3 regions of the Blautia sp. MCC283 genome follow, and region 2 is predicted to be linked to each of the others. Evidence: riboswitches for the same ligand, from Rfam matches in the RefSeq annotation. Region 2 holds a riboswitch; each other region holds the start of a gene.
What was found. Region 2 has a riboswitch for cobalamin ahead of GPK81_RS12990 (ABC transporter substrate-binding protein). Riboswitches for the same ligand answer to the same signal wherever they lie in the genome.

Region 1 (10,576 bases), on a different contig from region 2:
GTTTTATCTGCTGTAAGCACGTTATCCAGTTTGTCTGTCTGCTCTTTGAAAACTTTTTCTGCCACATCTTCTTTTCCAAGAAGGACTGCGTAAAGTTTCATCCACTCAGTTCTTCCAAGGGGATGGCTTTCATAGCTGGAACGTTCCACCATTACAGGGATCCCGAACTGTTCCAGTTTCTCCTGGACTTCCGGATTGTGATGGATCATGGTGGATTCAATGGCAAGGTCACAGCCTTCGTTCAGAATCAGCTCATAATCCGGCGCACTGTACTTGCCGGCATAGATCATCTTTTTCTGCTCCATGGCGTCTTTCGCTTCCTGGATATACCATCCGTCTTCTTTGGTTCCGGAAAGCTTGATACTGTCGATCCCGTCAATGGCCCGGAAAAGATCCATGGCTGAGGTTGCCACCAGATAAATATTGTTTAACGGCTGTTTTAAGACCGCAATATCAGAGTCCAGCCCTTCCGGAGCTTCTTTTCCCTCGGGGACTACAAGAAACTGTCCCTCCTGATCGATGGTGATCAGCGCATAGCCATCGTTGTAATAATCCACATTGAATTCCTTCGCATAGGATAGTTCCATGCTGTGGTCGAAAGTAAGGCCCGGAATATCCGCAGGCTTATGTTCTGTCTCCGCTGCCTGCACGGCAAACGCGCAGCCCAGAACAAGCGTCAATGTCAGAAATATGTATGAAATTATTTTTTTCATTTTTCTGCCTTTTTCATGCTTGAAGAATCAAAATTTAATGTGTAGTCGATCTCATGAGGTGTACTCATGGCTACGGTATCTGCAGTCACTTCCATCTCTGCGTCAAAAACTGTCACCGGGATCTCAAATGTGGAGTTTCCGTCTTTGTTCACCGGCTCGTATTTTTCGCCGTCCACGATCATGTAATCATAATTCGGACTGCTCCAGATGATGGTTGCAGTAGCTTTTTTGTCCTTGATCTCTACTTTTGCCGGGGATTCTACCGTTGCTCTTCCGGTTCCGCCTGTGAGGGTTACATCAAATTCGTAAGTTCCGTCTTCCAGTTTCAGATCTTCCAGCTTTTTTCCCTCATATTTCTTGTCATCGGAAGTTTTCTCATCTTTGGAAGCATCTGCTTTTTCTGCAGTCTCCTTGTCGGAGGAGTCTTCTTTTTTGTCTGTATCATCAGTTGTTTCTTCCACATCACCTGTCTTTACAGGATCTTTGACGCTGACTTTATGGTCATACCATTTACCTTTTTCTCCCAGAAGTGCCACATCAAATTCCTCATCAATGGCAGGTACCGGGATATCAAACCCGTAAACTTCCTCTGTATAACCGTCGCTGTATTTTACTGTATCTGTGGTAGGTTCAATGATCTCGGCGCCATCCTTCTGTGCATCTTCTGCAGTTCCTGCAAACAGATTTACGATCTTCTTGGAAACCAGGCTTACATGGATGGTCATCTTGCCATCTTTGACCGTAAGCTCTCCTTTTTCGTCATTGGCCTCATTTACATGGAACATACTGCTGTCTGTGTCAAACTCTGCTGTATAAACACCATCTTCCAGGGTATCTGTCTTGGCTGCATCTGCCTCTTTCTCATTGGAAGCTTCCGCATCCTCTTTGGAATCGTTTTTGGCAGATTCGGTTTTTGCGGAATCTGTTGCAGCCATCGCAGGCACAGAGCCAAGGGCCATAGCTGATGCACTTACCATTGCAAGGATTAAGTTTACATAACGTTTTTTCATAATAATCTTCTCCCTTCCATAGATACAGCAATCTGCCCGGAAGACAGTCTTCCTGATCTTTCCGGGCAGTTACATGGATTTCTTATAGGTATCTGAGCTCACTCAGATCGTTTCATATTTATTATTCTGCGGAATCCTCAGCGGAATCAGCCTCTGTATCTGCTGCTGCGTCAGAATCTGCGGACTCATCTGTGCTTCCGATGGAGTCGATAGCTGCTTTTGTATGATCTACATAAAGCTGCTCAACAGCCTCGATACGTCCAAGACCTGCGATCTGTGTATCAACATTCTCGAAGTTTCCGGATGCTACAAACTGGCTCTTCCAGGAATCCTCATCATCACCGGCCATATCGTTGTTTGCATGGTCTCCGGCAACAACCATCAGCGGACGAAGAACAACGTTCTTGTATCCTGCCTCTTTTACCTTCTCGATAACCTTGTCGCAGGCTGTATCTTCCGGTTTACCCTCTACAGTACCGATGAATGCGTTCTTGAATCCAAGGTTTTCCATCTGTGTCTGCATCTGATCGTATGTAATGTTAGCTGTATGAGATGTTCCATGTCCCATGAATACGAATGCTGTGCCAGCCTCAGCTGCTGCATCCATGCTGTCAAATCCGGCTTCTTTGCAAGCCTCATCTGTGATTGCCTGAGCAACGGCTTTCTTGTCATCGTTGATCACGGTTGCATCGTCTCCAACCTCACCGAGCATTGGCTCTGCGATAGCTACAGACTCGAATTTATCTTTATAGCCATTGATCGCTTCTGTCATCTCATCGTACTCAGCACCATGCATCAGATGAGTAGGCTGTACAACCAGATTCTTAACACCATTCTCTACTGCACGGTCAAGAGCCTGCTGCATGTTATCGATCACTTCATCATCTCTTGCCTCTACATGGTTGATGATGATCTGTGCTGTAAATGCTCTTCTTACAGACCAGTCCGGATAAGCTTCTGCAAGAGCATCCTCGATTCCTTTGACATCCTCTGCACGGCTGTCATTGAAGGAAGTACCAAAGCTTACTACCAGAAGCTCGTTCTCACCGATCTCATCCTGGTTACGTGGATCGTCTTTGGAAGCGTCTCCTGTGTCACGTCCGAAGTAATCCGGATCAGCGTTCTCGCCCTCTACCAGTTCTTTCTGAGCGTCTGTCAGAGCATCCCATGCTTCTTTAGCTGCCTTGCAGTCCTCATCTGTTGTGTCAGTTCTCTCCTGAACATAGATCTTGTCGATCAGAGCTGCTACATTGTCAGCTGCTTTCTGGTCTTCATCAGAAGCCTCTGTGGTATCAGCTGCCTCAGTACTCTCATCTGCGCTCTCTTCTGTAGCGGAATCATCTGCTGCCATTGCTGTTGTAGCTGCACCCATAGAGCATGTCATGGAAACTGCGAGCATCAGAGCTAACATTGTTTTTCTTTTCATTTCTTATCGTCCTCTTTTCATGTATTTCCAGAATACTGATATGTACAAAAAAACGGCTGCTTTCTGCGGCCGCCTGCTCACACACGATTCTCTCGCAATACACATAAAAAGAAGTTCTGTATTGTTATTGAGAATACAGATTCGTAGACCGCGAATCCTGGATCTCACAATAAGGCAGTTCTCCTGACTTGGTTCCACACTGCTTTCCCTTCCCGGTTTCCCAGTGGTATTTAAAAACAGCTCCCCGTTCACAGTGACGGTATCGTTCCGGATTCTCACCGGATTCTCTTTTGCACATCCGACTGGACGCAACCTTATTGCCATAACATTTGTACATATTCGATTTTACCTGGTTACTTATTCTTTTACCACAAAATCACAAAATTGTCAAGATTGCTGTCGGACGAATCATGGTGCTTCCCCTGCATCTGTCAGTTATTTTCAACATACTCCTTTCAATATTCATGCACATTATGCATGGTTTTATATGATTTATGTTTTTTATTTATGGTACAGTGATTTCCTACAACATAAAAGCAGCCCCTTTCCGCCATCACTGTGACAGCAGAAAAGGGCCGCTCATATTATTTACTGAAGTACTCCTGCTCAAGGTATCTGGCTACATAGATACCGCTGGCGGATGCATGGGAAAGAGAATGTGTCACACCGCTGCAGTCTCCGATAACAAAGAGACCTTTGTGGCAGGTTTCCAGATTCTCATCGATCTCAACTTCCATGTTGTAGAATTTAACCTCAACACCATAAAGCAGAGTATCGTCATCTGCTGTTCCAGGTGCGATCTTATCCAGAGCATAGATCATCTCGATGATTCCATCCAGGATACGCTTCGGCATAACAAGGCTTAAGTCTCCCGGTGTTGCGGAAAGAGTCGGTGTTACGAAGCTCTCCTCAATACGTGCTTTTGTGCTTCGTCTTCCACGGATCAGATCTCCGAAACGCTGTACCATAACACCACCGCCAAGCATGTTGGAAAGTCTTGCGATGCTCTCACCATATCCGTTGCTGTCATGGAACGGCTCTGAGAAATGTTTGGATACCAGAAGCGCAAAATTTGTATTGTTGGTGTGTTTTGCAGGATCTTCATAGCTGTGGCCGTTTACTGTGATGATTCCATTGGTGTTCTCATTAACCACAACACCTCTCGGGTTCATACAGAAAGTACGGACCATATCCTCAAACTTCTCGGTTCTGTAAACGATCTTGCTCTCGTAAAGCTCATCGGTCAGACGGCTGAACACCTCTGCCGGAAGCTCCACACGGACACCGATATCCACACGGTTGGAAAGTGTGGGGATCTTAAGATCTGTACATACAGTCTCCATCCATTTACTTCCGCTTCGTCCCGCGGAGATGATGCAGTAAGTTCCCTCGTAACGCTCATCACCTACAACAACTGCATAGCCGTCTTCTGTTTTCTCCACTTTGTCAACGGACGCGTCAAAATAGAAATCTACATGGGCTTTCATCTTGTCATAGAGATTCTGAAGTACTACATAGTTGATATCCGTTCCCAGGTGGCGGACAGATGCATCCAGAAGATGCAGGCCGTTCTGAAGACAAAGCTTACGGATCTCACTGTTTGTGGTGGAATAAAGCTTGGTTCCCTCTCCACCATGCATCAGATTCAGTTTATCTACATATTCCATCAGTTCTGTGGCTGTATCCTTGCCAATATGCTGATACAGCGTTCCGCCAAACTGATTGGTGATATTATATTTTCCATCGGAGAAAGCGCCTGCACCGCCAAATCCTTTCATGATCGCACATGTTTTACAGTGGATACAAGATTTTACTTTCTTTCCGTCAATAGGACATTTTCTTTTTTCCAGAGGATGGCCGGCTTCAAAAACCGCGATCTTTTTCTCCGGATCATTATTCATCAGCTCATAGGCTGCAAAGATTCCTCCAGGACCTGCTCCTACGATCAGTACGTCATATTTCATAAATAAAAACTCCTTATCTTGTGTTGCCTGTTTTCAATGTTTCGTTTTCGCACAAACCCTGTCTATTCTACAACAAGTGTTTGTAAAAGTCACCTGTTTTTTCGGTTTTGAAAAAAATTTTTCAGTCCTTCCGGAACCTGTGGATCTTAAGCTTTTTCCCATCTGTTTCCACAGTAATGGCACCGCTTTCCATGGTATATTCCACCTGGCTTCCGGCCGCTTCCAGACGCTCTACGGTTTCCGGCGACGGATGCCCGTAAGTGTTGGTGGAAGAACAGGAAATGATCGCCAGTTCCGGCTTTATTTTTTCAAGAAACGCTTCCGTGGTAGAATAACGGGAACCATGATGTCCCACTTTCAGACAGTCCACATCCTTTAATATCCCGGACGCCAGAAGCTTTTTCTCCGTGTCTGCTCCGATATCCCCGGTAAAAAGCATCTGAAATTCTCCAAACGAGAGTTCCATCACCATTGCCTCCTCATTCACATCTTTTCCTGTGGCGTTTTTCTCCGGCCACAAGATGGAAAAAGATACCAGACCACAATGCAGCTCATCTCCCTTTTTTCCTGTCACAATTTTTATTCCGGCTTTTTGTGCCGCATCCGAGAGTTCCTCCCAGGCCTCCGGCTTTTCCGCCCATGAAGGAAGCACCAGATATCCTGCCCGGATGGTCGTGAGTCCATTTCCCATATATTCCAGAAGTTCCTTCGCCCCGCTGATATGATCCTTGTCTGTATGGGAAATAAAAAGCCCGTCCAAATAAGAAATCCCCTGACTTTTCAGAGCCGGCAGAAGGCAGTATCTTCCAAGGTCCGACTGGCTGCTGCTTCCTCCGTCAATAAGAAAATGGTGATTATCCGGAGTCTCTACAAGGATGCCATCTCCCTGCCCCACATCCAGGCAGGTCACTTTCAGGTCTCCTGCCGGATGAAACCCGAGGATCAGAATTCCTGTTATCATCAATGCGCCGGCTGCTGCCCGGACTGTCCGGAGTTTCCTTTGGATCTTTCCCGGGATTCTTTTATCCCGGCTGGATAACTCTGATTTCATACCCGCTTCCTGTTCCCGCCTCATCGGTTCTTTTATATACTGTCCCATAAACAGGATTGTAATCAAAAAAACATAATATACCAGAATCTGCCAGATTTCCGGTTCCCCTCCGATCCAGGTGCTCCACCTTAATTTTCCTGCAAGGCTACATAGATATTCATAAAAAAGCAGCAATCCTCTTGCCGGCAAAATTACCAGTTTTGCAGCAGAAATACTGAAAATTCCAAGCAACAGTGCCGCCATTCCTCCCATCAGCACAAAGCCCACACTTGGAAGCACCAGAAGATTCAGAAAAAATCCGGCAAGGGATACTTCTCCAAAAAATTTCAGCATCACAGGCAGTGTCACCAGCTGAAGGGCCATGGAACTTACCAGTGCCTTCGTCCATTTTTTCTCCGCACCTGCAAGAGCACAGATTTTTTCCGCTGCAACACCGATCCCAAGAACACAGCCAAAGGACAGAAGAAAACCGCTGTCCAGAAGATACGCCGGGGATTCCAGAAGAATCATCATAGCTGTTACCGAAAGAGCAGTCATCATGTCATAAATCCGGCCGGTGATCCTGGCGCCCATGGCAATGAGAAACATGGTCACCGCCCGCATGGTGGAAATACTCCCTCCGGTCATGATCCCGTACTGCAGCATTACCCCCAGCGAAAAAATTCCCGCAGGCCAGATTCCAAGACCGATTTTTTTCAGAAGGTTATAAAGCCCCATTCCCAGAATGCTGATATGAAGCCCGCTGATGGCAAGGATATGGACAATCCCGGCCAGCTGATAACGCATCCTCATTTCCGGCTCCAGATCCTGTTTGTCCCCAAGCACCATAGCGCAGAAAAGTGGTGCGTCTTCTCCTGCCGATGCCGTAAGAATCTGCCTGCATTTTTCTTTTACCTTAAAAAGCTGCTGTCTGTATCCGGAATAAGATTCTGTTTTTTTCCGGACCACAGCTTTCTTCATAAAATAATAGATATGACGGCAGGCATAGTAATGCTGACTGTCAAAGCCACCGGGATTTGAGGGTTCCTCCACTCTTTTTAAGGTTCCTTTTACCAGAATTTTCATTCCCGGTTTCAGGTCTTCTTCTTTTTTCAAAAATACTCTTACATTTTCAATGGAAAATTTTTTTGACTGATAAATCAGATATGTTTTTTTCAGATAAACAGACTGGGAGAATTCTGTATTTTCATACTGCTCCACCTCCCCGCAGATCACAGAGCCAGGATGTGCTTCGATCCAGTCCTGTACGGTTACAGGAAGGGGATTCCCCCCAAGAAGAGGAATCCCCGCAAAATTCATAATACCTAAACCAAGCACCATGAGAAAACACAGAAAACATAATGGCCGTTTTGTCATACATGTTCTCCCGTTTATGTAGATATTTTATTATGATTCAGTTTTGTTCTTTTTTGGCTTTTGTGCTGGCCAGCAGACTGTCATTCCATTCATAGAACTTATAAAGCTGCATATTCTGGCCAAAAGTGACTTCTTTGTTTCCCTCAATGGAAATCTCCACTTTATCCACATCCGTTGCCGCAATCAGTGTATTTACAACAGAATAAATCGGAATCTGTTCGGAAACATTTAACGCATAGTCCTGAAATACAGAGTTGTAATCCACATAGCAGATTCCGTTGGCTTTTGTCAGAGAAAGCACTTCGGAATTTTCCGGAATGGTCGGATAATGATCTTTTTCCAGAGGTCCCCTTGCCAGCTGTTCCAGTACTACGGTTGCCTTTGGAAGATTCCGCCTGTAACGGACACTTCTCTGTTCTTCTACCAGCTTGTCACCGTTCTTATTTGTAAAATACAGGGTAAAAGTGTCATAGCTGTAGACGTCCCCGTCAGATCCGGAAAACTCCACAAAAGTATCACTGTTCATGGCTCCGACTTCTTCTCCTTTGGAATTCGTGAGAGGCTTTTTTCCCACATAGATTTCCACAGAATCAATTCCCGGGATCTGGATGAAAATCTTCACCACGCCGGTACGGACCAGAAGTTCCCTGGTGCGGGACATCTTACTGTAGGCCTCGTTAAATTCCAGACGCAGAATTCCATCCTTTATAGAATAGGAAGAAATTTTTACGCCTTCCGGAAACAGTGAAATTCCATCTTCCCTTGTCTCGCAGTTGTTCAGGCTCTCCGAAAAATCCCGGAGCATCACCTCTGCAGTTTCTTTTTCCGGTGTATACTTCTCTTCTTTCAGTTTTGTTTCTTCACTGTTGATATAGTAAAAGCTGTACTGCTGTTCTGCATTTTTCTCTTTTCTTCCCGCAAAACCGATATAGGCAATCAGCCCAAGAAAGATACAGGCAGCAGTCACGCAGATAATCTTTATCGTTTTTTTCATGCTGTACCTCCTAGGACGGAATATAGGACAGAGGAATCTTCACGGTAAATGTGGTTCCCTCTCCTTCTTTGCTGGATACTTTGATAATTCCGTGATGCATGGCTATGGAACTTCTGGTAATGGCAAGTCCGAGACCGGTTCCTCCAATTTCCCTGGAATGAGATTTGTCCACACGGTAAAAACGCTCAAAAATCCTTTCTATGGATTCTTCAGGAATTCCAAGGCCGGAATCTTCAACAGTTACAAAGAAATCTTTATGATCCGCATCCAGTGTTACACGGACCCATCCTTCATCTACATTATATTTAATTCCATTCTCTACCAGATTACTGATGGCAAGCGTAAACTTCACTTCGTCCACATCTGCATTGACTGGACGGAAAGAATCCAGGATCAGGGAAATACTTCTCTGATCTGCAATCGGCCGCAGACGTTTCAGGATATTTTCCAGCAGTTCATTGATATTCATATTGGTAATATTCATATCTGCTGCCTTTTTGTCCATTTTCACAAGGGAGAGCAGATCTGTGATAATCTTGTTCTCTCTGTCAATCTCTTCTGTAATATCCGAAAGGAATTCCTGATACAGTTCCTCCGGAACCCCCTGCTGTCCTACAAGAGAGTCTGCCAGAACTTTCATGGAAGTCATCGGTGTTTTCAGCTCATGAGACACATTGGATACAAATTCCTGTCTGGATTCATCCAGGGTTTTCATTCTGGAAAGCATCTTATTAAATGCATCCGTAATCAGCGCTGTCTCTGTATAATCCGGTACGGAGATTTCTTCGTTCTGATATCCGTCTGTCAGATCTTCGATGGCTTTTGTTACCCTGGCAAAAGGTTTTACCAGTACTGTGGAAAGAATATATCCCAGGAATATGGCCAGAACTACAATAATTCCAATAATCAGGATTCCTTTCTGCTCCAGTTCCCGGATGGTTGACGTCACTTCACTGGAAGAAGCCATAATCATCATGGCACCCTGCACCTGATTTACTTCCGGGCTTTTTACCGGAACAGCCAGGATCAGCTTCTGGCTGTCGGAATCATAACGGTAGGCATCTTCCCCTTTAAAACAGTTTACTACTTTCTGGGATACCAGAGTTTTTCCCTCATCCACGCCATAGGTATCCTTAATAATCCTGAAATCCCTGTCTACAATGAGAATTCTTCCTCCATAGATATTAGACAACAACTCCAGCTTGCTGTTTACTGTCTGCGAGCTGGAGTCATTCAGATAATTCTCTTTGATAAGCAGGTCGCACATGATGTCACAGATATTTTCCATGCTCTGCACACGGTTGGCAATGGCACGGTCTTCATAGTTGGCAATGACCATTTCCGTTACAATGACACTTGGTACGATTCCCAGTATGATCAGGATGATCAGAATACGAAAGCGGAGACTTTTAAAAAACTTGCCGCTTTTTTTGATCTTCACAGCTTATGCCTGGAAATAGTAGCCCACACCCCATTTGGTGTGTACATATTTCGGCTCACTGGGATTGGCCTCAATTTTTTCTCTTAAACGACGGATATGTACGTCTACTGTACGGACATCTCCCGGATACTCATATCCCCATACGATATTCAGAAGATTTTCTCTGCTGTATACCTTGTTCGGATTGAATACCAGAAGTTCCAGCACATCAAATTCCTTGGCTGTAAGGTTAATCTCTTTTCCGGAAATAAATACACGGCGTCCTTCGCAGTCCAGCTTCAGTTCTCCGACTTCCACGGTCTTGGCTTTCTCCTGTTTGTTCTGGTTGCTGCCTGCACGGCGGATGATCGCCTTGATACGGGCCTTGACTTCCAGAATATTAAACGGTTTGGTCACATAATCGTCTGCTCCGTATTCCAGGCCCAGAATCTTATCCATATCCTCACCTTTTGCTGTAAGCATGATAATCGGGACATTGGAAAATTCACGGATCTGCTGGCATACCTCAAGACCATCCATCTTTGGAAGCATCAGGTCCAGAAGAATTATATCGTACTCTCCTGCCTTGGCTTTTTCCAGAGCTTCCTCTCCGTCATAGGCACAGTCCACTTCCATTCCATC
Region 2 (10,576 bases):
GAAAGCCAACCTGAATATTTTCTGTGGTGATCTTCATTACCGGGCACCTCCGAATCCATAGGATTTCCGCACAAGCAGATAAATAAAGCAGGGAGCACCGATAATGGATACCAGCACACCGATGGGCATCTCGGAATTTTTAAGGATCACACGACATGCCGCATCGCACCAGATCAGAAACGATGCACCAAGAAGCGCACTTAAGGGGAGCAGTTTTCTGTGATCTGTTCCAAAAAGGATCCGGACCACATGAGGGATCACCAGTCCCACAAATCCGATTACACCGGCACAGTACACGGCAAATCCGATCATAACAGAAGCAACGATCAGATAAAAAGTCCGCAGTCTGTGCAGATCTGTTCCAAGGGTAATGGATACGTCATCTCCCAGAAGCATCAGATTCAGGTTCCGGTACTGCGTCCAGAAAACAGCCACGCACACCAGCGTGACCGGAAGCATTACACCCACTCTGGTCCAGCTTGCTCCGGCAAGACTTCCCATGCTCCACTTCATAACTTCTGTTGCCGCATTTTTGTCATTGGTAATATAAATGACAAAATTGGAAAAAGCAGAACAGACTGCGCTGACCGCCATTCCCGCAAGGATCAGTTTTGCGGAAGTTGCCTTTCCACCCATGTTTGCAATGGCGATCACCGCAAAAGAAGTGATCATCGCGCCAATGAAAGCTGTGATTCCCACAGAGTTTCCACCAAGAAAGCTTCCGATTCCAAGCATGATGGCCAGTGTGGCACCCAGAGATGCACCAGATGAGATACCCAGCACATACGGGTCTGCCAGCGGGTTCTGCACGATAGCCTGCATCACCACGCCGCACACGGAAAGAGCCATTCCAACTGCCAGAGCCAGAAGGACTCTAGGCAGCCGGATCAGCCACACAACATCATGAACTGCGCCTTCCGCATAGGCGGACAGACTTTTTATATGAAACAATTTATAAGCGATAACGCTGTATACATCCTTCAGTGACAGATCCGCATTTCCAAAAGTGATGGCTGCAAGTATGGAAAAAATAAGGAATCCTGCAAGTCCGATGAGAACTGCCACATACATGGATGTTCTGAGCACCTTATCTTTTTTTCTCTGTGAAGCTGTTTCTTTCACTGCATTTTCTCCGATCAGTCAAGATTTACGTCCGGATATAATCCCTTTGCAAAAGTTTCGATTCCGTCCTGGGTACGTGTTGCACTTGCATACATCTCACTGAGCATGATCGGGTAAACACGTCCGTTCTTTACTGCGTCAAGGCTCTTCAGGGACTCATCATCCTGGATCACTGCAAGCTGGCTGTTCTTAACAGTTTCCGGATCATCTCCTGCATATGGCATGTAAACCACAAAGATCACGTCAGGGTTGGCTGCGATGATATCCTCTTTTCCAACGGTGGAAGCATCCGGGTTTGCAAGAGTTGCGCCTAACTGTGTTACCATATCTCCGCCAAGGCTCTTTACGCCATAGTTTGTGATGTCATCTCCAAGAGGCTCCAATACCATTACGCTTGGTTTGTCTTTTACATCTGCAGTTGCAGTAAGAGTTTTGTCGATCACTGCTTTTGCATCATCAACGATAGCCTGTGCTTTGTCCTGTACATCGAAGATCTTTCCGATATTTAAGATATCTGTGAATTCATTTTCCAGTGTTCTGTCGCCGTCCGGACGAGTATTGGTGTTGTAGTAGGTGTTGCAGCCTTTGTCGATCCAGTCTGTTACATTTCCCAGATTCTTATCAGAGAAAAGAGAGCTCCAGGATAAGATCATGTCCGGCTCCAGCATTGTTACAGTTTCAAGGGATGGGGTAAATTCGTCAAGATAATTTGTTTTTGAGAATGCTTCTTTGAGATCTTCCGGAACTTCATTATCAAGACCTGCGGTAGCTACCAGGTGGTCTTCCAGACCAAGTGCGAGCATAGTCTCAATGCTTCCCTGATATACAGCAAGGACTTTTTCCGGTGCTTTTTCATAAGTGGTTTCGATTTCGTTTCCATCGTAATCATAGGTTGTGATGGTCAGAGGATATTCTGTCTTGGTTGCCTCTGCGGAAGAATCTTCGGTGTCTGCAGACTCTGTACTGTCTTCTGCTGCCGGCTGGTTGTCTTCCTTGATGGTCTCGGAGTCTGCTCTCTCTGCGGCATAAACAGCCGGAGTTGCTGATACGGTCATTGCCGCTGCCATTACCATTGCCATGATTCTTGTGGATACATACTTGTTTTTCATTTCATTTCCTCTCTTTTCGCCTGTTTTATCTCCTGTTGCCTATGGGTAACCGAAAAGATGGGGCTTCATAAAATCTGCACGGAACACTTTGTACGGAAGCTCCCACTTACATACTGTCAAGCAGGTTTCCTGACTTACAGACTCAGAAAAAACTCCGCAAAATAAAAACTGATACACCATTCATCTTTTAGCCGATCATGAATGATATATCAGAATTTTCTCCAGAATCTCTCTGACATCGGGATTTCGCCTTCTCACATGAGTTTCTGCAATGGCATGTGAAATCCCTTCTTCTGTATACAGTGGCCGCAACCGCTCAGGCTTTTTACCCGATTCCCTCTCACAGTATCCGGCAGCATATGTGCCGGTGATACTGTTCACTTCACAGCAATTCAATTACGCTGATACTGATTCTAACATACCGGTTTTCCAATTACAACCTTGAGGCCGGATTTTTACAGTTTTTTGCAGAAATAGTCTGCCCGGAGAGATCCCTCTCAGATCTTTTTCAGCTTGGCAAAACCGGCGAACATTTTTTTCACGCCGACTTTGTCAAAGTCTACCGTCACTTCGTAGTCTCTGCCGCCGTCTGCGATATTTTTTACGATACCGACTCCGAATTTCACATGACGGACCGTGTCTCCCTCACCATAGTCCAGGCTGTCCGCCTTCTTCACTGTGAAATCTTTTTTCTGCAGGGTGCTCTTTGCCTGGAAATTCATTTTCATCTGGGCATAGGCGCTTTTCGGAGATACGATATCATCTACTCTGGGCTTTTTCTCCTGAATGGTATGTCCAAGATCTACCAGCTCCCGTGGAATCTCCCTTACAAAACGTGACACACGGTTATACTGAGTCTCCCCACGGATCATCCGCTGTTTTGCACAGGTTAAAGTCAGTTCCTTCATGGCACGGGTGATCCCCACATAACAGAGCCTTCGCTCCTCCTCGATATCCGACGGATCACCGGACCAGATGGAAGCATATCCCGGAAAAACACCGTCCTCCATTCCCACGATAAATACATTTGGGAACTCCAGTCCCTTGGCACTGTGAAGAGTCATCAGCAGCACATAATCCTGATCCGGATCAACAGAATCGATATCTGCCACCAGTGCGATCTCCTCCAGAAATGCAGAAAGTGTTGCCGGCTGTCCGGCCTCCTCCATGGCTTCCTGGAAGGATTCTGTCTTGGAGATCAGCTCGTCGATATTTTCGATCCTCGCCTGAGCCTCCTCCGTTTTCTCTGCCTCCAGTTCCTTCACATAACCGGTAAGTTCAATGACCTCTTCCAGGGTTTCACGGACTGTATAGGCCTCTGCCTTACTTTTCAGTCCCTGGATAAAGGATACAAAATCATTGATCTTTCCTGCTGCCCTGCCAATGGACGGTACTTCCTCCACCACGCGGAGCGCATCGTAAAAGCTCAGGTTCATCATATCCGCATAGTCCTGGACACGGCCGATGCTGGTGAGTCCGATCCCTCTTTTTGGCACATTTAAGATCCTGCGCACAGCCAGATCATCACTGGCATTGTCAATGGTCTTCAGATAGCTTAACAGATCCTTAATCTCTTTGCGGGCATAAAAGTTCACGCCGCCGACAATCTTATAAGGAACATTTGCCAGGAGAAATTTCTCCTCAAAGAGACGGGACTGGGCATTGGTCCGATAAAGTACTGCACAGTCCTTGTACTGGAATTTCCCGTTGCGGCGCCCCTGGATGATCTCTCCTGCAACATACTCCGCTTCCTCAAATCCGTTGTTGAACTGACGGAAATGTACTTTATCGCCCTCTTCGTTCTCTGTCCAGAGGCGTTTTTCCTTACGCTCTGTGTTGTTGACGATCACCTCATTGGCTGCATTGAGGATGTTCTGGGTAGAACGGTAATTCTGTTCCAGGCGCACCACCTTAGCCTCAGGAAAAACCTTCTCAAAGCCTAAGATATTCCCGATATTTGCTCCACGAAAACGATAGATGGACTGATCATCATCACCAACCACACAGAGATTCTTGTATTTCTCGGCAAGAAGACTTACAAATTTAAACTGGGCAGTATTGGTATCCTGATACTCATCCACCATAATATATTTGAAACGTTCCTGATAATAGTCCAGGATATCCGGATTATGCTGAAAAAGCTCCACAGTCTTCACGATCAGGTCATCAAAATCCAGCGCATTGTTTCCCCGGAGGATAGACTGATATTCCTTATACATACCGGCAATCTTCCGTGCATCCGGATCGCCGCCCGCATTCAGCTCCATCTCTTCCGGTGTGATCAGTTCATCCTTGGCATGGGAAATCTCAGCAAGAACAGCGCGTTCCTTGTAGATCTTGGTATTGATATCAAACTTCCGGAAGATTTCCTTCATGACTGTTTTCTGGTCGTCGGCATCATAGATGGTAAAATTACTGCCAAAGCCCAGCACCTCAATATGTCTGCGCAGGATCCTCACGCAGGCGGAATGGAAGGTGGAGACCCATACGCTCTCCGCACCCATTCCCGCAATTTTATTCACACGTTCCCGCATCTCACTGGCGGCCTTGTTAGTAAAGGTGATCGCCAGGATATTCCATGGGTTTACACCCTTTTCTTCCATTAAATAGGCGATCCTGTGGGTCAGCACTCTTGTTTTTCCGGAACCGGCTCCTGCGAGGATCAGAAGTGGTCCCTCTGTATGTACGGCAGCTTCCCGCTGCATAGGATTCAATGTGTCCAAAGCATCATGTATACTCATTTTGATCTCCATTTCTTTTTCCATATGAACAGTATCTTTATATACTATCATGACTTTACTTTCCGGTAAACCCACCTCTCTGAAAAAAAGTTTCTTTACAAGTAGTATTTAAAACTATATAATAGGGAGCAGAGGTGATAATGCGATGACAGAAAACGAAAAAGAAATGATGAACAGCATTTTTGCAAAAATTGCTGAGCTTGATTATATAAAACCCGATGAAATTCCCAATATTGCTCTTTACATGGATCAGGTCACAACCTTTATGGAAGATAATCTCGCTTCCACCAAGCGTCATGATGATGACAAGATCCTGACCAAGACCATGATCAACAATTACGCAAAGAACAAGCTCCTTCCCCCGCCGGAAAAAAAGCGGTATTCCCGGGAGCATCTGCTGATGCTGATCTTTATCTACTATTTTAAAAATATCCTCTCCATCAGTGATATCCAGACCCTTCTGGGACCGATCACCGAGAAATACTTCAAGTCCGTTACAGAAAAGGACATGACTTACATCTACCAGGAGGTTTTCAGTATGGAGCAGTCACAGATCCGTTACCTGGAAAAGGATCTTATGCGCCGTTTCAAAAGTGCCGGAGAAATTTTTGAGGACGCCGACCCGGAGGATAAGGAATTCCTTCACCAGTTTTCCTTTATCTGTCTTCTTAGCTTCGACGTATACATGAAAAAAATGATCATCGAAAACATGATCGACCACATGAATTCCTCAAAAGATACGGATTCCTCAAAAAAAGACAAATAATATCCGGAGCTCACATCCGGTCATAAACGTGCGTCGCCGGGCGCACCGAAAAAAAAGAGACAGACGCACGATCGCCTGTCTCTTTTTCGTTACAGTATTATCCGTTATCATCACGGTATGGACGTAAGCCTTATTCTGCTTCGCCGCCCTGCTCCCCGTTATCCTTCTTCATACGTGCAAATACCATCTCATAACCATCATTTCCATAGTTCAGGGAACGGTTCACACGGCTGATCGTAGCTGTGGAAGCTCCTGTTTTCTCGGAAATATCAAGGTATGTACGCTTATCAGTAAGCATCTTGGCTACCTCGAAGCGCTGAGATAAAGAAAGCAGCTCATTGATGGTGCACACATCCTCAAAAAATGTATAACACTCTTCCTTGTCCTTCAGGCACAGGATCGCTTCAAAAAGATGATCCACAGCCTCCGTCCTGATTTTTTTGCTCATTGTTACGCTCCTTTAAAATACATGAATTTCGTCTAATACAATACTGATATTTTAACACTCTAAATCGTGATAAGCAAGCCTTTTAGGGAAATTTAATAAACTATTTCTCTTTTTTGTCTTTCTATGGCGGACACATGATTTTCCCATTTCCACTGCCCAGGAAAACATTTGGGGTTTGCTTTTTCTGCGCTGATTGGGTATACTTAAAATAATATCCAAAAGAAAAGGAGACTTATCAAATGAACCGTTTTTTTAACATGGACAATAAGTTCTTCGTGTTCATGGGACGCGTGGCAGACCTGCTTCTTCTGAATTTTCTGTGCATTCTCTGCTGTATTCCGGTTGTCACCGCAGGCGCCTCCATAACAGCGCTCTACTATGTCACTCTGAAGATGGCAAGAGACGAAGAATCCTATATCGCCCGCAGCTTTTTCCGTTCCTTTAAACAGAATTTCAAACAGGCAACCATCATCAATATCATCATGCTCCTCACCGCTGCTGTTCTGTTTATCGATCTTCGGATCGCCAGAGCCGGAAGCGGAGCTATGTACAAAGGACTTTTCAGTCTGTTCATTGCATTTGCACTGATCTATGCGATGATCCTTCTGTACATTTATCCGATCCTTTCCAAATTTTTTAATTCCGTCAAGAATACCTTTGTAAATGCATTCCTGATGTCCGTCCGCCATCTTCCGCTGACACTTTTGATGCTTGTGATCTCTGCGTCTCCACTCCTACTGATATGGCTTTTTGCTTATGTGAGCTACGCACAGTTTACATCCATCCTGATCATGCTTTTTATTCTGATGGGATTTTCCACGCTGGCCTACTGGAAATCAAAGATCTTTGTAAAGATCTTCGATAACTATATACCGAAAGATGAAAACGAAGAAAACGGCGAAGAGAAAAACGAACCGAAAGAGGCATAATGAAGCGCTGGAACGACAAGCCTTATCACTCTCTGGACTATATGCTCCGGGAACGGTACGGCGAAAAGGTCTACCGGGTTGCATTAAACGGCGGCATGTCCTGTCCCAACCGTGACGGCACCCTGGGCAAAAAAGGCTGCATCTTCTGCAGCCAGGGCGGAAGCGGAGATTTTGCAGCAAACGCCGCTCTTTCCATTACAGAGCAGATCAACACACAGATCAAAAGTCTCTCTTCCAAACGCCCGATTCATAAATATATCGCCTATTTTCAGGCATATACAAACACATACGCTCCTGTGGAACACCTGCGTAAGATCTTCACAGAAGCCATCTCCCATCCGGATATCGTGGCACTGTCCATTGGTACCAGACCGGACTGTCTGGGAGATGATGTACTGGAGCTTCTTTATTCCCTGAACCAGATCAAACCGGTGTGGGTGGAGCTGGGACTCCAGACTATCCATGAAGATACCGCCAGATATATACGGCGCGGCTATCCACTGTCCTGTTTTGATACCGCAGTAAAAAATCTCCGCGCAGGCGGCATCGAAGTGATCGTCCACACCATCCTGGGGCTTCCCGGCGAAAGCAGGAAGGATATCCTGGAAACAATGGCTTATCTGAACGCCATGGATATCCAGGGGATCAAGCTGCAACTTCTTCATGTACTGCGTGGTACAGATCTTGCCGCTGATCATGAAGCCGGTCTTTTCCGCACTTATGAACGGGACGAGTATCTGAACCTTGTCATTGACTGTCTGGAACATCTCAGACCGGATATCGTGATCCACCGTGTAACAGGGGACGGCCCGAAAGATCTGCTGATCGCACCTTTATGGGCCAGCCGCAAACGTGAAGTTTTAAATCTTCTTCATCACCGGATGAAAGAAAAAGAAAGTTTTCAGGGAAAAGCCCTTGAGGTTCTTTCAAAAAGCCAGTAAAAAGGAGGATTCTTATGGCATCACCTTTTACAACCTACAAACTTATCATTTTATACATGCTTCAGAATTCCGAGGGGGATCTCACTAACTCACAGATCACAGATTTTATCCTGGACCGGAAATATACCAATTATTTTCAGCTTCAGCAGGCTGTTTCCGAACTGGTGGAGGCAGATCTTGTGGAAATGTCTTCCCAGTCCAACCGCACGTATTACCGACTGACTGAAGAAGGAAAAAATACGCTGAAATATTTTTCCAGAGAACTCTCTTCTGACATTAAGAAAGAAGTCGAGGAATATCTCAATTCCCTGCACTGCAAAATTGAGGAACATCTTCTCACTCCTGCGGATTATTACCCCACCAAGGAGGGCAGTTACTCTGTCCGCCTGCGGATTATCGAAGGCGGTGTCAGTATTGTTGATCTCAGCATCAAAGTTCCCAATCTTGCTGCGGCCCAGTCCGTATGTGAAAGCTGGCCTTATAAATATCAGAACGTCTACGACAAAATAATGGAGGAGCTTCTCTGAAAAGCTCCTCCATTTTCATTCTCACATAGATTCTCTTATTCCGCTTCTTCGTGGATCTTCTTCATATGCTCTTTCAGTTTCTTTTCATATCCCATATCACTGAGCTCGTAAAAATGTTCTCCTTCGATTTCTGATGGCAGATACTGCTGTTTTACATAGTGATTCGGATAATCATGGGCATATTTATATCCGATACCATGACCCAGACTTTCGTGGCCACCATAATGGGCATCCTGCAGATGCACCGGCACAGTTGTCTTCTTCGCCTTCACGCAGCGCATGGCTTCCTGTATGGCATTCACCGCGGAATTGCTCTTGGGCGCACAGGCCATGTATGTTACTGCCTGCGAAAGAATGATCTGGGATTCCGGCATTCCCACACGTTCCACTGCCTGCGCTGCTGCCGTTGCCACACAGAGTGCCTGAGGATCCGCATTTCCGATATCTTCAGAGGCCAGGATCATGATCCTTCTTGCAATAAATTTCACATCTTCTCCTGCATAAAGCATTTTTGCCAGATAATAAACTGCCGCATCCGGGTCTGAGCCCCGCATACTCTTAATAAAGGCAGAAATAATATCGTAATGGTTATCTCCATTCTTGTCATAACGTACAACACGCTTCTGAATGCACTCAGAAGCCACCTCAAGGGTCAGATGGATCTTACCGTCCGAATCACGGGGTGTGGTGAGAATTCCCAGTTCTACGGCGTTTAAGGCGCTTCTGGCGTCTCCTCCTGCCATATCTGCCAGAAATTCCAGGGCATCCTTCTCGATCACCGCACCGTAGCTTCCCATTCCACGTTCCGGATCATTAACTGCACGCAGGATCAGTTCTTTTATTTCCGGTATTTCCAGTGCCTTCAGCTCAAAAATGATGGATCTTGAAAGAAGCGCTCCGTTTACCTCAAAATATGGATTCTCCGTTGTAGCTCCGATCAGAATGATCGTTCCATCCTCCACAAAAGGAAGAAGATAATCCTGCTGTCCCTTGTTGAAACGATGGATCTCATCAATGAACAGAATGGTCTTTTTCCCATACATGCCAAGATCATCCTGAGCCTGTTTTACAACTGCTTCCATATCTTTCTTGCCCGCTACGGTTGCATTGATCTGGGTAAAACTGGCGCTTGTAGTATTGGCAATGACTTTTGCAAGGGTAGTCTTTCCGGTTCCCGGAGGGCCGTAAAAGATAACAGATGTCAGCTTATCTGCCTTAATGGCACGATACAGCAATTTGTCTTTTCCGACGATATGCTGCTGCCCTACCACCTCATCCAGTGTTCGCGGACGCAGTCTGGATGCGAGGGGAGACTCCTGGTCCAGAGTTTTTGATTTTGCATATTCAAATAAGTCCATGGTTTTCACTCCTGTAATTTCTGTAAAAAACTGCCGCCGGTTCTGCTCCGGCAGCTGATAGATTCTTATTTTTATAATTTTACCTGTTTGCACACAAAAAAGCAATTGTTTCTGCTCTGCGGCAAAGAGGATGTTCCGTTACTGTTTACGTCACCAGCAGCTGATCCGCTGTCACCAGGTCATACCCCGCTTCCGTAAGCATATCCGCGATCTCCAGAGCTGCCTCCACAGAAGTGGGAAAACTGTCATGCATCAGAATAATCGAGCCATCCTTCACTTCTCTTTTTACAATTTCTTCCACAGACTGAACGTTTTTTGATTTCCAGTCCAGGGTATCCACATCCCAGAATACCGGAAGCATGGTCACACAGAGTTCCAGATTTTTGGGCCAGGCTCCATAGGGCGGACGAAGATACAAAGGATATTCTCCTGTGATCTCATAGATCTCATTATTTGTCTTTAAGATCTGCTGGCAGGCCTGGTCACCGGGAAGCTTATCAAGCTGTACATGGTCGTAAGTGTGATTGCCGATGAGATGGCCGTCTTTTTGCATCTGTTTTACGATTTCTTCTTTTCCCTCGATATTTTTTCCCATAAGAAAAAATGTGACATGAATTCCACGCTTATGCAGGCCA
Region 3 (10,576 bases), on a different contig from region 2:
GGGTGGCCGGTATCAGGATCAGGATCATTAAATAACTTATAATTCTTTTTGCGCTGAAATATTTTACAGATTCTTTTTGCATAATTCGATCACATCCTCGTTTGTAATGGCATTTTCAAATACATGGCGGCTCATGCGGTTGGCTGCCGTTGTGTAAAAGCTGTTCTGTGAGAAAAAGCGGTTCGGCGTATTGGTTGTAATAATGCTTCCGTCAAAAAACATGCTCACAAGATCTGCATATCTGGCACAGAACTCCACGTCATGGGAAACCATGATGATCGTCACGCCCTGGCTTTTCAGCCGGTCCAGGATCCGGGCAAATTCCAGCTTGAAGAAATTGTCGATTCCTTTGGTGGGCTCATCCAGAAGCAGGATCTTCGGGTTGGTGAGAAGTACTTTTGCAAGGGCCGCCCTCTGCTGCTCACCACCGGAAAGGTCGTAGGGATGATGTTCCAGAAGCCCGGAAATATCGCAGATTTCTGCAACTTCTTCGATCTTTTTCTTTTTTTCCTCTTCTTTTCCGTGGAGCATTTCTTCCAGATCTTCCCTCACGGTTTTCTTTACGAAAAGGCTCTGGGGATCCTGTGGCAGCATAGCCAGCAGACCGTCAAAAAGCTCTCCGGATTTATATTTGTTTACCGGTTTTCCCTGGATACAGATCTTTCCACGGTATGGTTTACAGATGTTGGAAATCGCCTTCAGAGTGGTAGATTTACCGGTTCCGTTACCGCCTACAATGGCGAACAGCGTGTTTTCCGGAACCTGGAATGTGATCCCTTTGAGAACATCCGGGGTGTCCTTCTCATAGCGGAACCAGACTTCTTTTACCAGAACGGCAGGGTCTTTTACATTGTCCGGATCTGTGGTGATCTTTTCAGGTACTGTGGTATATTCCGGTGTTTTGTCTTTAAAAATCCTGCTGAGCCAGTCGCCGCCTTCACGGACTGTCAGCGGACATTTCTGAAATTCCGGTACTGTGGTCCCGTCCTCGCTGATGTAAGAATTTTTTACCCCGTAAAAGATCTGTACAGGTGTGGGCATTGCGGCAAACATCCGGTTATTGCCCTCACGGAGAAATTCTCCGATCTTACGTGGTTCATCGTCCGCGATCACTTTTCCGTCTTCAATCACAACGACTTTATCTGAGGCATAAAAAATGTCTTCCAGCCTGTGCTCGGTAATGATGATGGTGGTCCGCAGCTCCCGGTTGATCTTGCGGACTGTGTTCAGGAAATCCGTTGCCGCGATAGGGTCCAGCTGGCTGGTGGGCTCGTCCAGGATCAGTACGCTTGGCTGCATGGCCATGATGGAAGCCAGGTTCAGAAGCTGTTTCTGGCCACCGGAAAGCTCTGTTACATTCTTGTGGAACCAGCCCTGGATGCCGAAATAGCTGGCCATTTCCGCCACACGGAGACGGATGGTCTTCTGATCCATGCCAAGACTCTCCAGCCCAAATGCCAGCTCATGCCACACCTTGTCTGTGACAATCTGGTTATCCGGATTCTGCATAACGTACCCAATTCTGGACGACTGGGTCCGAAGATCCGCATCTTTCAGAGGTTTTCCTTCAAAAAATATCTCGCCCTCTGTTTTTCCGTGAGGCGCAAGTACGCTTTTCAGATGTCTTAAGAGTGTGGTCTTGCCACTGCCGCTTTTTCCGCAGACTGTGACATACTGGCCTCTCTCGATCTTTAAGTTAATATGGGAAAGAGCCGGCTTCTTTTTTTCTGTAGGATAATAGAAGCTCAGATCTTTGATCTCAAAATGTGCCATATGATTTCCTCCGTAATATTAACTGCTGTAGGAAGAGCCAGAAACGCTCCGTAGGCAACTGCTCCTACAACGGTATATGGGCTCATTGCCACCAGAAATTCCGGTGTGTACTGCGCGCTGCTGCCGCCCATGATACAGCAGAAGATCACAATGGCAAGAAAACCCGCCATGATCGCCAGCAGGATCTTATCTCTTTTTTCAAAACGGTACAGGGAAAATGTCGTTCTTTTCCCGGTACCAAACCCACGGCTGCGCATACTGTCTGCCATGATGATGCCGCCTTCCAGAGCCCAGGAGGTCATCGCGGATACGATGGTCAGTCCATGCTCTGCTTTTTCTTTTGTGGTTCCATTCTCTGCGGACATGCCGATGCTTTTTCTTGCATTGCCGATCTGCGCGATCTTTTTTTCGTAGTTAGGCAGAAGACGCAGGATCATCGTCAGCACCAGCGAAACCGATGGAGCTGCTTTTCCAAACAGGTACAGGAACTTATCGCTGGTCATCACAAAACTGTAGGAAGCAAACCATAAAAGAATGGTCACTACCATCGCAGCAAGGCTTGTTCCGTACGCAAGTGCCTCCAGCGTGTAGGGCCGGTCGTTCCACCAGGTAAAAAGAACCCTGTCTCCGTAGGTGTTAAACAAAGGATTGATAAAGGACAGCATGAGAAAAAGCGGAATCATTCCAAACAGAAAACTCTTCGCCTTTCTTCCTTTTACGGTAATGTAAAAAGCCGCTGCTGTGATTGCCGAAACTGCCAGAAAAACCGGATGGATCAGCATCATCCCCAGCAAAAACGCGCCAATATAAAAGGTAAAATTGATTACCGGATGAAAGGTGGAAAAAGTATCTTTTTTTTCATTCATTTTTATTTTTCACCTTTATCCTTCTTTTTTCTGCGGCTGTCCGCGATCTGTACACCGCCCAGGATCACTACCAGGATCAGCGCTGCTCCGCCGGCTGCGATCCACGGCCATACCGGTTTCTTCTTTTCCTGCCCGGAAAGTATCTCGTCGGAATCTCCCATAAATCCTACGATTCCGTAAGAAGAAAATTCTGCCGCGTCAAAGGAAATATAGCTGTCTGATATCTTTCCTTTCAGGAATTCCACTTTTCCCTTATCTGTGATATGTACGATCATACAGCTCTTATAATCGCCCAGATCTGCCATTGGAAGCTGCACCTTCAAAATGTCCTTCGGCTTCCAGTCATCCCCGGTAAGGGTATCTACAAAATGAATTTCATTCAGGGAAAGTACCTCGGATTTTTTGCCCAGGACTTTCTGGATGGTCTCCACTTCGCTTTCGTCTGCGATCTTTGGATTTACCACCATTTGGACATACCACGGTAATGCCTCATCCTTGTTGTCATCCAGATTCGTTCCGGTAGCCTGGTCAAAATGATATTTTTCACCAAGAGCGGTAAGAAGCTTTTGGAAGGATTGATAGGTTTTCTCTTCCTGAACTGCTTTCTTTTCCCCTTCGGAAAGTTTCTCATAATTTTTCCAGGTTTTTCCAAGTTCTTTGATCTGCTTTTCGGAATAATCATCAATCTTTGACGGATACGGATCTTTTCTCTTTTTGTCGAAAAACGTCTTCATTTCGCTGACAACTTTTTTGGATGCCGTTGTCTCAGTTGCTTTTGTTTCGGCTGCAGACGTCTTGGAATCTGTTTTATTGGAATTTGCTTTTTTGGTACTTGCAGTGCTCTTCTTGGCGGAAGATTTGCTGCTTCCTGTTTTGGAAGAGGATTTGCTGCCGCTTCCTACAGTTGCTGATTTGGTGGAACCTCCGGCAGATTTTGTTTTGGACGGATTCGCTGCCCCGGGAGTTGCCGTTGGTTTCGGTGTTACCAGATTTACCTTGGAACCCGGTTTTCCTGACGGGCCGGATGGTTTTGTGGTAGGTGTGGGTTCTGTTGCTTTTTTTAACTGCTGCAGTGCCTTCTCCGCTGCTGTCAGAACAGAATAGTTTGTAACCTTCTTTTTCTGAGCGGAAGAAAGGGAATTATAGGCTGTTTTTGCATCTGTAATCTTTTCTTCACTGGACAATGTTACTTTTCCGATCTTTGAGATCAGACCTTCCACATACTTCACTTCCACATCCTGAGCCTCCGCATAGGCTTTGAGAAGCTTATCCTTATTTGTCTTGGAGATAACCGCTTTCTGTGTGGAATTCAGTCCATTGTATGCGGCATATGCAGTGATCACTTTCTGGAAATTACTCATGGTGATCTTTGACGGAAGTGCCTCGATCAGTTTCGTCACTTCTGCCGCTTTTTCCTTGTCTGATTTGATCGCCACATCGGTCATATCATAAAGGGAATTTTTCCCGTTTTTCATTCGGCTGTATGCAGTCATTGCGTAGTATGCCTGTTCCGTTGCCATCTGGTCATAGCCATTTCCGGCAACATGAAGAAATCCCTCTTTTCCGTCGTAGTAACTTAATAATCCCTGAAGAAGGGACTTTCCGTTTTTGATAAAGCGGGAATCCTTATCACAGTCGATACCAAGTGCCGAAAGTCCGGTCACTACCTGGGAACAGCTCTCGGAGGTGCTGTGTCCCATAGTTCCGAAAGTTCCGTCCGAAAGCTGCATAGAGGAAAGTTTTTTCAGCGCTCTGTCTACTGCCGCTTTTACGGAAGAATTACTCTTATAATATGGTGCCAGAGCCTGCAGTGCCATTCCTGTCACGTCACTGTCTGCTCCGCCCATGATGCTCCATCCGCCGCCGGATACTTCCTGCGACAGAATGTTGTTGATCAGTTTTTCCCTGGTTGTCTGCGTTTTTCCGACCGCTGCTTTCGGGATCTCATAATCATGGCTGTCAAAGGCGATCAGAGCCCATATCGTTCCGTTAACTCCCTGCCATACTGTCTGGTCGAAATCGGACAGCGGCTGCAGAAGATTGTATCCTCCTACATCGGTAACATCTTCTCCAATGGCTGTAAGCGCCAGAACTGCCCTGGAATATTCCGTATATTTTTTATCATGGAGTACACCTTTTTTCTGTTTCACCACATCCACAAGATTGGATTTATAACGGCTGTAAACCGATGCGTCCACAGGCTGGCCGCTTCGCATAAGGCCGATCACCATCCATTCACCGCACAGCGTTCCGTTTACAGGTGCGCTTTTTTCTGCCATGAATGCCAGATGTTCTCCGGTTTCTTTATAAATGGTATTAAAACTTGCCGTATTGGAAGCAGAAGCTGCCTCTGCGTCTCCGGATGAGAAAAGTTCCTCTTCCGTATCCTTTGCCGCGGATTTCTCCTGAGCCTTCTGTGCTTCTGATACTTCCAGTTCCGCCGCGTCTTTCTTTTTCAGAGTTACGGCATAAACATCTCCGTAACCTTCCTGATCCTTTGCAGTAAAAAGATAGGTCTCCTGATTTTCTTCCAGGTGACAAAGGTAAGAATCTCCGTCTACAGGAGTCCAGTCCTCATCTCTTTCTCCTTTTTCGTAATAGGTCAGATCATCTCCGTCCGGATCCTGAAAGATCTCACTGAGAGAGACGTTCCAGTAACCTTCGGTTTCGTAAGTTTCACTTTCCGGGATGTCTTCCTGACGTTTGGGAAGATGATTCTCGGAATCGTTTTCGGCGATATCCGTGTCTTTTTTATCGGTATCTTCAGCGGCAGGATCTTCATCTCCGATGTTCTCACCACCAGATTCTCCGGTATTGTCCTCTTCGTTACCGGTGTTCTCACCAGCTTCATTGCCGGAATCTTTCCCGTCATCAGCCGCATTTCCACTGTCTTCACTTCCGGAATTTTCGCCGTCCGGATCCGCATCTTTTTCGTTCCCCGAATTTTCTGCGGTATCACCTGATGTATGATCTGCAGCCGGATCTTCTTTATCCAATGCTGCCGGATCCTTCTGCTCTCCGTCCTTTTTCCCATCTGTAGCATCCGATCCACTATGGTCTTCAGCGGACGGATCTAACACCTGAAGACAGACAGTCTTACTTTCTACGTAAGCGTTTTCGTCTGTTTCTTCTGAATTCCAGATCCGGACTTTGTAGTAGAAGGTTCCGGCTGTATCTGTAGCCGGTGTATACTCCTGTGTATCTTCATACTCCGGCTGGCTGTTTTCCCCCTGCTGTTCCCCGGTCTGTTCTTCTTTTGTCTTTTCCTGGCTGTCGGACTTTTCTATTTTGTAAAAATTCTCGTTGTCATCACTTTTCAGCCACAGATATTTCAGCTTGCCGGATTCTTCCGTCTGAACCTTTAAAGGCTCTGCCTTTTCATTGAGATCATATGTAATGGTCTCCTCCGACAGGTCCTCCGTGATCACCGGCAATTTTTTTTCTGCTGTGTCAGAAGCTTCTGATCCAAACGATCCGAAATCGGAACTTTCGTCTGTTTCTGCCGCCATAATTGAAACAGGAGCTCCCGGCTGCCCCACAAGAGCAGCCGTCAGCATCAGTGCCAGAAATTTTTTTCTCTGCATATCTTTTACTCCCTTTGCTGTCACTCACCGTTATATTCCGCACCGACATCCGCGCCAAGACCATTGCAGGTAAAGCACCACACAATGTCGTCTCCGTCCTCCAGTGTGTACTTGGAACATCCGTAATTCGGGAACCATCCGTTTACTTTATACATCCATCCGGACTGTGCTCCACAGTCAAATTCATACAGGTTGTTGATTCCCTGAATATAGTAACTGTCATACATAGGCGTCCAGGAATATTCCAGCTGGATTCCGGCGTACTCACAAACTCTCTGAAGTACTTCAAAAACGGTTTCTCCCTCTGTAAACTCTACGGTACTGGTATCCAGGATCACTCCGTTTGCCGGCACATAAGCTTCTTTTCCGGCTGTCAGATTGTCCATATTATTAAGGATGGTATCGCAGAGGATCGTGATGGTACACTGCTTAGTATCCTGAGAATCCCCGTCACCGGAACCATCATCAGAACTGCCGTCATCGGATACATCTCCATCACTGCCTGCGGTGTCTTCTCCGGAAGAATCCGTCTCATCCTGAGAAGCATCCGGTGTGTATTCCTGTGTTGTGTTCTCTCCGCTGCCTGCAGTGTCTGCGGTATTTCCGTCTGTTGTATCGGAATTCTGTTTCGCAGATCCATCTGCAGACTTTTTATCATCCGATTTTTCTGAAGTCTTCGGAATCTTGTTTGTAGAATTTAAACTCTTCTCAAGAGCTGCTTTCTTCTCTGCGGCTCTGTCATCCAGAACTTTCTGAAGTTCCTCCGGTGTAAAACATAAACTGTCTTTATCTGCGCATCCCAGCAGCTGCTGGATCATATATTCATTTAATGCTCCTGCTGAGATCTTACTTGTTTCTACTTTCCAGCTTCCGTCCTCACTTTTTGTCATCTGAGCACTTTCGCCGGCTGTTACGGTTGTGGTTTTTCCGTCCGCTCCGGCCAGTTCCACTTCATCCTTAAATACATACACAGCGCCGCTTCCGGACTGTGCGCTTACGGAAAAGACTCCTGTCTCAAAGGTAAGCGTATTTTCATCAAGAGCGATCTCTGCTTTTCCCACAGAATCCGTAAGATCCGCAAAAACCTCTCCCTGATCCGCAGTAAGTTTCAAATTGTTTTTTTCTACGGATTCCGCAGTAAGTTTCGTATTTGCGTTAAGTGAAAGTGTATTGTTTTCTCCGGCTGAAAGCTCCGCTGTGGTTCCGTTCTTCGTCTCAAGAATATCTCCGGCTCTCAATGCCACATTTTTTTCCAGGCCGTAGCCCACACCGTTTCTCTGAATATTGGCCACACCTTTTACGTTCTTTGTCATAAGAACGCTGTCCGATCCTTTATCAAACCATCCTTTCAGATTTCCCACTGCCATCACTCCGCATCCGGCAATGACCAGGATCAGTACTACCATGATCACATTAAACAGCGTCTTTTTCCTCTTACTTTCCATTCTTCCTCCTTTTCTCTGCACAAAAAAAGCAACAAAAAAGGTAACGGAAAATAATCCCTCTTTTCCAAGGGGATTCCATTACCTGATAGATGTTCCTATGCGCAAACCAATGCTTCTACCTTACATGAAAGAAAAACCGCCCGCCGACTGTACGGCATCGCACTTACATGTACAGGAATCACACCTGTTTGCACGTCTTTCTTTTCTATGAAATTTTATACTGAAATTATAGTTTATTTCCTCTTGTCTGTCAAACGAAAACCCGGAAAACAATTGTATCTGTCCTTTTTCTGTGATATAATAATCAGACACCCAAAAATATTAAATATAGACGTTTTCAAGTTCCGGTTTTTTCCTGCAGAAAACCGGATTAAAAGGGAATAAGGTGAGAATCCTCAACAGACGTGCTACTGTATTTGCTTAGTTTATCCGTGAACCATTGTACTTTATCGTATGAGAAGGGGATAAACGTGACTGCATAAGTCAGGAGATCTGCTTGGAAATACTGCCGGCTATTACACGTATGATAAATAAATGGAGAATTCTTTTTTGACATCGTATCTGCCTGTGATGCGGTGTCTTTTTTTATGTTAAAGGAGACTTTTTTATGTCAGGTACTTATTACAGATCCAGTCGTGTCATTTCCAAAAACAACGCAAGAAACTATCTTTCCTCAAATGTAAAGATCCCTGCGCCAATTGAATATATCGCGTCGGAAGCTTTTCAGAAAAAGACCAAGATCTCCTCTGTCTGTTTTCCGGACACGCTTAAAAATATCGGCGCCAGAACCTTTCAGGGCTGCACTCTTCTGAAAGAAGTATTGCTTCCCACCCAGGTGGAAAATATGGGATCCAACGTATTTTCTCAATGTAATTCCCTGAAAAAAGTCATTCTTCCTCAGGCACTTTCTTCTATCCCGAGAGCCGCCTTTCAGGAGAACCGAAAGCTTGGATGTGTGATCTTTCCCCATGATTCACAGATTTCCCGGATCCGCTCCGAAGCTTTTTCACAGTGTACCTCCCTGGAATCCCTTCAGCTGTCTTCCGCACTTACCCTCATCGAGGACCGTGCTTTTTACCGCTGTAAAAATCTCCGTTCCGTGGATTTCCCGGAAGGTCTGAAACGTATCGGAAAAGAGGCTTTTTATTTTTGTGCCATAGAAGAACTTCATCTTCCCCAGTCCCTGGAATTTTTGGACGAAAGCGCATTTTTTAAGTGTATGAATCTTACTTATGTCTGTCTTCCCACAAATATCCATTATATCGGCAAATGGGTATTCCACGGATGTAACCGTATGAAATATCTGGAGATCCGACACGATCCCGATTTTATCGGGCCATGGATCATCAACCGTGCCTGTACCATCCGGTGTTATAAAGGTTCCAAAGTAGATGAGTATTGTAAGGAATTTGATTTTAAAGTTGAATATTTATGATCAAATGATCAAAAGCGGCATTTTTTCACATTTCATTCTGTGAAAAAATGCCGCTTTTATTTTTCAGGGGATAACAGCTTTATTTAACTGTTACCTTGCATGTTACTTTTTTGCTTCCGCTCTTTACGGTGATCACTGCTGTTCCTGCTTTTTTTGCTGTGATCACACCTGTGCTGCTTACGGTTGCCACGTTCTTATTGGAAGAAGTGTAAGTAATCTTCTCACCGGATGTGAACGGTGTACGTACCGGTTTCAGGGTTGTCTTTGCTCCTTTTTTCAGAGTAAGGGCAGATTTTACACCTGTGATCTTTGTTGTTTTTACTGTAGATTTCTGAACAGTTACTGTGATATAAGCTTTCTTTCCGCTCTTTAAGGTTACGGAAACTTTTGCTGTACCAGCTGTTTTTCCGGCTTTGATCACACCTTTGCTGCTTACAGTTACGATTTTTTTGTTGGTAGTTCCCCATGCCTTTACAGCATCACCGTTGGCAAGTCCTGTTACTTTCACTCTGGATGTGGACTGATTTACTTTCAGAGTGATCTTTGTTGCGTTCAGTTTCAGGGTTGGAGTCAGTTTTTTGCCGTAAGGTCTGGTTGTCTTTGTTTTATAACCGCATTTGGAGCAGACTTTTGTCTGTACTGCCGGTTTGAATACGGTTGCTTTTGTTGTTGTTTTCCAGGTGTAAGTATGTCTTGTCTTCGGGATACTTACTGTCTTTGTTGCGCCGCAGACTGTACAGGTATATGTTTTCACACCTGCTGTTGTACAGGTAGCTGCTTTTGTTACTTTACCTTTGTCATAGGTATGTGCTGCATATCCGTTCTTTCTCTCATTGCTGGAGATGTTGCACCAGGAATTTTCGTTTTTGGAATTTGCACATTCATGCCAGTGGGCGTTTTTGTCAAATGTCCATGCTGTCTCCCAGACATGATTCTCTTCTTCCGGATAGTAGTCTGTGTAATGAAGAACGATCTGGTCATTGTTCTTTACTTCCTGCTCGGAAACTCCAAGATCCGGATAAGAGCCGTTTAATGTATACATCCATCCGCTGTATTTTCCGTTTGTAAACTCGCCAAGTGTAACATCACCTTTTGTGATGGACGCAATGTAGTTTCCGGATGGATTCTCGCATGTCATGTTGTTGGCAAGTAATGCTGCGTCAATGACATCTTTTGCCGTAGAGCCTTCTACAACGGTATACTCACTCTGCTCCAGCCAGGTCTCCAGATTTCCTGCATAGTAGGTATGATACTGATGATCTTTATCACTGTCGTGAACCTGGTCACCTAAGATCGTAAGGGAAACTTTGATCTTCGGCACTACCAGTTTGGTAAGCTTATCTGCATCTGCACCGAGAGGATCATCGGTACGGTTATGCTGTGCTTTCGTTGCACCGGAAATACTTGGTCTTCCGTTTTCTGAATTGTAATAAGTTACGCCTTCCACAGGTGTGGGATTTGCATAATTTGTAT

Region 1: linked by a shared signal. The riboswitch ahead of GPK81_RS01105 (sirohydrochlorin cobaltochelatase) and the one ahead of GPK81_RS12990 (ABC transporter substrate-binding protein) in region 2 are both predicted to bind cobalamin.
Region 3: linked by a shared signal. The riboswitch ahead of GPK81_RS01415 (leucine-rich repeat domain-containing protein) and the one ahead of GPK81_RS12990 (ABC transporter substrate-binding protein) in region 2 are both predicted to bind cobalamin.

Annotation. Positions count from the first base shown of each region.
Region 1 covers NZ_WQQB01000004.1:38,909-49,484, reverse strand. The annotation lists gene GPK81_RS01115 (ABC transporter substrate-binding protein) at 1-713, opposite strand, end outside; gene GPK81_RS01110 (hypothetical protein) at 710-1,723, opposite strand; gene GPK81_RS01105 (sirohydrochlorin cobaltochelatase) at 1,845-3,149, opposite strand; cobalamin riboswitch at 3,306-3,481, opposite strand; gene GPK81_RS01100 (NAD(P)/FAD-dependent oxidoreductase) at 3,734-5,113, opposite strand; gene GPK81_RS01095 (DNA internalization-related competence protein ComEC/Rec2) at 5,235-7,520, opposite strand; gene GPK81_RS01090 (GerMN domain-containing protein) at 7,558-8,514, opposite strand; gene GPK81_RS01085 (sensor histidine kinase) at 8,525-9,955, opposite strand; gene GPK81_RS01080 (response regulator transcription factor) at 9,959-10,576, opposite strand, start outside.
Region 2 covers NZ_WQQB01000045.1:73,613-84,188, forward strand. The annotation lists gene GPK81_RS12980 (ABC transporter ATP-binding protein) at 1-37, opposite strand, end outside; gene GPK81_RS12985 (FecCD family ABC transporter permease) at 37-1,122, opposite strand; gene GPK81_RS12990 (ABC transporter substrate-binding protein) at 1,137-2,231, opposite strand; cobalamin riboswitch at 2,338-2,627, opposite strand; gene pcrA (DNA helicase PcrA) at 2,729-4,972, opposite strand; gene GPK81_RS13000 (DUF1836 domain-containing protein) at 5,118-5,738, shown strand; gene GPK81_RS13005 (YerC/YecD family TrpR-related protein) at 5,869-6,186, opposite strand; gene GPK81_RS13010 (YesL family protein) at 6,426-7,115, shown strand; gene GPK81_RS13015 (TIGR01212 family radical SAM protein) at 7,115-8,056, shown strand; gene GPK81_RS13020 (DUF4364 family protein) at 8,071-8,583, shown strand; gene GPK81_RS13025 (replication-associated recombination protein A) at 8,619-9,941, opposite strand; gene GPK81_RS13030 (polysaccharide deacetylase family protein) at 10,087-10,576, opposite strand, start outside.
Region 3 covers NZ_WQQB01000005.1:1,663-12,238, forward strand. The annotation lists gene GPK81_RS01390 (ECF transporter S component) at 1-82, opposite strand, end outside; gene GPK81_RS01395 (ABC transporter ATP-binding protein) at 64-1,773, opposite strand; gene GPK81_RS01400 (energy-coupling factor transporter transmembrane component T) at 1,746-2,639, opposite strand; gene GPK81_RS01405 (prenyltransferase/squalene oxidase repeat-containing protein) at 2,642-6,223, opposite strand; gene GPK81_RS17815 (DUF4430 domain-containing protein) at 6,244-7,668, opposite strand; cobalamin riboswitch at 7,991-8,182, shown strand; gene GPK81_RS01415 (leucine-rich repeat domain-containing protein) at 8,276-9,103, shown strand; gene GPK81_RS01420 (DUF4430 domain-containing protein) at 9,183-10,576, opposite strand, start outside.